2 regions of the Priestia veravalensis genome follow, and region 1 is predicted to be linked to the other one. Evidence: riboswitches for the same ligand, from Rfam matches in the RefSeq annotation. Region 1 holds a riboswitch; the other holds the start of a gene.
The links. A riboswitch is a leader RNA that binds a small molecule or an ion and turns the genes downstream of it on or off. The one in region 1 is predicted to bind manganese.

Region 1 (3,169 bases):
CTACAATTATTGCTTGTTCATCTTCGTAATGAAATGCATTTACAAAAGCTGTTGTTGTTGCAAAGAAAAGAGGACCTTTAACGTGATAAACTATTCGATCAGACTCTTCTTCTTTTATTATTGTTAATCTCGCCATTTTCCAACCAAACACGACCGTACTAATGACAATACCAACCATAACTCCTAGCGCTAAATTATGTGTAAGCAGTACAACAACAACTGTTGCAATCATAACAACAGAATCCGATACAGGATACTTATGAATGTCTTTAACAGATCGCCAATCAAACGTGCCTACCGCTACCATAAACATGACGCCAACAAGCGCGGCCATTGGAATCTGCTTTACAACATCACCTAACACCATAATTAAAAATAATAAAAACACGCCTGCTATAAGTGTTGAAAGTCTTCCACGTCCACCTGATTTTACGTTGATTACAGATTGTCCAATCATAGCGCATCCTGCCATTCCACCGAATAAACCTGTAACTATGTTAGCAAAACCTTGTCCACGTGCCTCTTTATTTTTATTGGAATCTGTATCCGTCATATCATCTAAAACTGTCGCAGTTAGTAATGATTCTAACAAACCTACAATCGCTAACGGTAGTGAATACGGTAGAATAATCAATAATGTTTCTAGTGATAATTCTACTGCTGGAAAATGAAGAGCTGGTAGTGTACGCGTAATCTCTCCCATATCTCCTACCGTTTTCAAGCCAAATCCTCCACCAAAAATGGCCATGGTCGTCATAAATACAATCGCTACTAATGGTGCTGGAACTATCTTAGTTACAAGAGGGAATACATATACAATTAATAATGTTCCTGCTACCATCGCGTACATAGCCCAGTTCGCACCTTTAAAATGCTGAAATTGAGCAGTGAAAATTAAAATCCCTAACGCGTTAACAAAACCAAACATAACCGTTTGTGGTAAAAATGATAAAAACCTTCCAACTTTCAGCACACCTAAAACGAGCTGAATAATTCCAGTTAAGATTGTCGCCGCAAACAAATACTCAACCCCATGAGTTTTCACTAGATCAATCATTAAAAGAGCCATTGCACCAGTTGCGGCAGAAATCATTGCTGGTCTTCCCCCAGTAAATGCAATGACAATTGCCATACAAAAAGAAGCATATAGACCTACCATAGGATTTACTCCTGCAATGATGGAAAATGCAAGTGCTTCGGGAATTAATGCAAGTGCAACGGTCATTCCTGAGAGAATATCTCCTCGGATATTTGAAAACCACTGCTGCTTAATAGCTGCTACGCTCACTAAATCACCTCATAGTATATAGTAAATTGATTTTCGACTCTCACGAAAACCAAAGCCGTTTTGAACGTAGGTTATCGTATCATATCTTCTTTGAATTGAAAATATATTTTTTACGATCGTGTTGAACCGATTTCTTTTCTAATTCACACCATTAAAAAAGAGCGTAAACTGCACGCTCTTTTTTAGTAAAGTCCTACTCATTAACGTCGAGGTGGAACTTCCGTATAATTTAATGAATAGCTGACTGAAATTAAGCCAAATAAATGTTGAAATCGAGGCGGGTTTTTCACCTCCAAGGTCAACATTGCAAGTAAAAATAATTTACTCAACACAAGGAATGCTACCATTAAAAATAGTTTCTTGTTTCGTTTCAACGAATCATCGCTTCTCCTCTTTTTAACATAAAAATAAGAACAAACGATTATGGTTACATCTTTTATCTCTCATTTAAACAATAAAAGACCTTCACCACTAATCGGTAAAGGTCTTGCTAGACATTGTTTTACTATGCCAATAAAGCCGGTAGATTTCTCTACGAAATGTCGACTTTATTTCAGGAAAAACCTGACGCTACTCCCCTTTAAGGAATCTTATTCATAAAGATATTATAAGGGAATTGCGAACAGAATTCAACTATTTATTACTCATTGATTGCTGCTTCTAAAGCAACGATAATCATATCATTAAATGTTGTTTGACGCTCTTCAGCTGTTGTTTCTTCACCTGTAAAGATGTGATCGCTTACCGTTAAAACAGACAGCGCATTACGCCCATATTTAGCTGCTAGCGTATACAGTGCTGTTGTTTCCATTTCAACTGCTAGTACACCGTGTGCAGCCAGCTTTTCTAGTTGTCCATCTTCATTGTAGAATTGATCAGAAGTGAAAACGTTACCTACTTTTAGGTGTAATCCTTTTTCAACTCCAGCGTCATATGCACGCTTTAATAAGTCGAAATTCGCAGTTGGCGCATAGTCAATAGGTCCAAATTTCACGCGATTCATTTGTGAATCACTTGATGAAGACATAGCTAAAATAACGTCACGAACTTTTACATCTTTTTGAATCGCCCCACAAGTTCCGACACGAATTAAGTTTTGAACACCATACTCATTCATTAACTCATTTACATAAATAGCGATAGACGGAACGCCCATCCCTGTTCCCTGTACGGAAACACGTTTTCCCTTATATGTTCCTGTAAATCCTAACATTCCGCGAACTTCATTGTAGCAAGTAACATCTTCTAGAAATGTTTCCGCAATGTATTTTGCACGAAGCGGATCTCCAGGGAGTAAGATCGTTTCTGCAATTTCACCTTTTTTTGCCCCAATATGTACACTCATCTTTGTACCTCCTATTGTGTAAAAATGTTACCTTCTCACTATAACACAATTTGTCGAATTAATGACTGATTTCTTTCTCTGCCTTTCATTATTCCAACATTTTTGCTGAACTATGTACTGAAAAAAATGGCGTAATGAAAAACATGTTTCGAGGAAAGCTACTCAAGAACACTATTTTTAAATAAATGAGGTGATCATATGGGCAAAAAACATCGTAATCGCATTAATTCACCAAAGAAAAACAACCACATTCCTCAAGAAGCCATTATTGCGGAGCAAGAGGCACATGGTGATGAGCATACAGCAAATAAACGCAAAAATGGTCCTGGACACCATATGCGCGACTATTAACTTTTTTATTAAAAAAGCGGCCTGATTGGTCGCTTTGCTTTATCAATAATTGATTTACCGGACGTGAATCCGATTTACTCTTTGCCATCCATCCGTCCAAAGTTTATAATAATACTTTCCTCTAGTACCTTCATCAATTAATAAAATATCTCCTGTACTAATAAAACGAGCATTGCATTCTTTTG
Region 2 (3,169 bases), on a different contig from region 1:
TCTTAGAATATTTTATTTCTCAGGTACCTGGCTTTGATGTCATTGGCTCTTGCAGGGATGGTGAAGAGTTAATTCAGCAAGTAATGGTACAAAGTCCAGAGCTTATTTTGGTAGATATTAATATGCTGAGCATGAGCGGATTAGAAGCTGTCAAAGAATGTTTGAAGATTAAACCAGATTTACGCTTTATCTTTATAACAGGGTATGATCAGTTTGCGGTTGAAGCTTTCGAATTATCTGCGCTTGATTATATTATTAAACCGATTGAAAATCAGCGTTTATATGTAGCTTTAGAGCGCGCTAAAAAAACGCTTGCTAAACAAGAAAAAGACAACTCAACTAAATCAAGAGCAAAGCGATTACCTGTTAAATTTAACGGATCTACTTACTATATACCAATTAACGAGATTGTTTTTATTGAAAAATCAGGAAAGAAATGTTTAATATTCACACAGTTGAGAACATATGAAAACATCAGTGATATTTATATGTATTTAGATCCAAACGTTTTTAGCCAAACGCATCGATCTTATATTGTTAATCTGGAAAAGGTCTCTCATATTACTCCTAGAAATGAAACGTACCTAGTCTACTTTTTGAATTTTGATGAATATGCTCATATCTCGAAATTGAAAATTCAAGAAGTGCAAAAGCAGCTCCATGATCTAATGGTCAATTAACAGTTGAATTAAATACACTTGCACGTAACAGCAGGCGAATCTTTGAAACGGTTCGTCTGTTTTTACGTCTTGCTTATGAGAAAGGAGCGAATGACTCTGGAAGGGAATTATAATTTATTTACCGTTTTGCTGGCAATAGTAGTGGGCATTCTAGCTGCTTATACAGCCTTAGACTTAATTGAAAGAAGCAGTAGCTCATCACGCCTCATAAAAAATGGGTGTTGATGGCAGTTACAGCGAATGCGCTACAAGATGATATTGAAAAAGAAGTGAACATGGGGCTTGAAGATTATATCACCAAACCCATCCATTTTGAGACATTTTTACACAAGTTAGCACGTATACTGAATGGAAAGAAATAAATAACTAACTATTCTTCCATTGACAAGTTGGAAAAAGTTACGTATTATGATAATAACTTAATACACTTACTTCGTCTAAGGAGTAAAGGGGAGTAGCGTCAGGGAAACCTGAAACAAAGTCGTCATTCCATGGATTCTGTCCATCGGCTTTGTTGGCATAACGAGTTTATTTATGCTTAGCAAGACCTTTGCCATATTTGGCAAAGGTCTTTTTGTGTTTTCTTTGCCGAATTAGGGAAAAAGATTAGTAAGAGAGAAAAGAGAGGAGAATGTTTATGGATGCATCATTGTTATTAGAATATGGGTGGGTGTTGCTTGTTCTCATCGCCTTAGAAGGAATTTTAGCTGCCGATAATGCGCTTGTAATGGCAATTATGGTAAAGCACTTACCAGAAGAGCAGCGTAAAAAAGCGTTATTTTACGGGTTAGCGGGGGCATTTATCTTCCGTTTTGGTTCACTATTTGCAATCTCGTTCTTAGTGGATGTTTGGCAAGTACAGGCAATCGGAGCAGTATATTTACTGTTTATCGCGATTAATCACCTCGTAAAGCGCTATTTGAAAAAGTCAAAACATGATGAAACCGTTACAAAGGAAAAAAAGGGTTCAGGTTTTTGGATGACTGTTTTAAAAGTAGAATTAGCAGACATTGCGTTTGCGGTCGATTCAATTCTTGCAGCGGTAGCTCTTGCTGTCACGCTTCCAAATACTCCACTACCTAAGATTGGTGGGCTAGATGGTGGACAGTTCGCCGTTATTTTTGCAGGTGGATTAATTGGATTAATTATCATGCGTTTTGCAGCAACATGGTTCGTAAAATTATTAAATCAACGCCCAGGTTTAGAAACGGCTGCGTTCTTAATTGTTGGTTGGGTAGGGGTTAAATTAGCAGTATATACGCTTGCTCACCCTGAATTAGCAATTGTTGATGAGCATTTCCCAGAGTCAAAAGGATGGAAACTTTTCTTTTGGATCGTGCTGATTGCAATTGCTGTTGGCGGCTGGTTCTTATCGAAAGGTAAAAATCAAAGTGAAATTGAAGGTTCAGATGATGCACAAGATGCATTGGAAAAAGTAGATCATCAATAATCAAAGAGGCTGAGACATAAGTAATTCAGCTAACGATAAACCTGAACGATTGAGAGTTACTCGCTTTTAATCATTCAGGTTTTTTGTTGATTGTGAAAACAAACGTATTCTAACAACGTAAAGAGGTGAGAAAAGGAATTGTTCTTCTTTTTGGAAATTTGTTTTGTTATGTCCCACCCTCTTTTTTTGCATGAGAAAAGCAGGTGCCTAGAGCACCTGCTTTTAGCCATGTTATGAAGTTGTTAAAATTATTTGTTTTGCCCGTTTAAATGAGCTTGAGCTTGTTGTACTAGACGTTTTGTAATTTCGCCACCAACTGATCCGTTGCTACGAGCAACCGTATCAGAGCCTAAAGTTACTCCAAATTCTTGAGCGATTTCTGCTTTGTATTGATCTAAAAATTGTCCAACGCCAGGAACTAATAATTTATTTGATTTAGCCATGGTTTCATTCTCTCCTTTTTTAAGTTCAACGAATAATTATCGTTGTAGTCGTAGTATGTACTCTCGTTTTCTTGCCATACTGGTAATGGTTTGAAGGAGATAATAAAAAGCCCAACTTCAGAAGAAGTTAGGCTTTCTTGTTTTATTTTACAACTGCATATTGATCAACTGATTGAGCAAATGATTTTTGTAGAGATTTTACTTGCTCTACGTACGCATCAGATACTTGTTGAAGCTCTTCACGCGTTTTCTTTTGCTCTTCTAGTAGCTGTGTGATGACTTGGTGGTATTGCTCTTGTGCTTGTTTCACCATTGTATAACCAGTTTTGCTTTGGTTTACAGATAATGATTGTAGCTTGCTTAATGCTTCGCTCATGCGATTCGTCCACTCTTCGTATGAGTCTGCCACAGCGTTGCCTGCAGTTTTACGTAAATTTTCAACTGTTCTTTTCTGAAGGTTTTCAAGCTCAGCTTTCCATTGCTTATCAACTTCTTGAAGTTGTTCAACTGCTTTTGAGACAAATTCTTGCTGTTGCTCTAATGTTTTTAACGTCCAAAGCTCAACTTGCTTATTTCCTTCAGCGATGTTTTCTAAT

Region 2: another riboswitch for manganese. It lies ahead of AS180_RS09360 (TerC family protein); the one in region 1 lies ahead of AS180_RS17815 (SulP family inorganic anion transporter).

What each region holds. Positions count from the first base shown of each region.
Region 1 is NZ_KQ758691.1:10,533-13,701, forward strand. Features, by position in the region: gene AS180_RS17815 (SulP family inorganic anion transporter) at 1-1,288, opposite strand, end outside; yybP-ykoY riboswitch at 1,720-1,879, opposite strand; gene deoD (purine-nucleoside phosphorylase) at 1,929-2,633, opposite strand; gene AS180_RS23310 (hypothetical protein) at 2,832-2,984, shown strand; gene AS180_RS17825 (hypothetical protein) at 3,039-3,169, opposite strand, start outside.
Region 2 is NZ_KQ758644.1:5,705-8,873, reverse strand. Features, by position in the region: gene AS180_RS09365 (LytR/AlgR family response regulator transcription factor) at 1-680, shown strand, start outside; gene AS180_RS22475 (response regulator) at 905-1,042, shown strand; yybP-ykoY riboswitch at 1,118-1,220, shown strand; gene AS180_RS09360 (TerC family protein) at 1,318-2,130, shown strand; gene AS180_RS09355 (alpha/beta-type small acid-soluble spore protein) at 2,379-2,573, opposite strand; gene phaP (polyhydroxyalkanoic acid inclusion protein PhaP) at 2,716-3,169, opposite strand, start outside.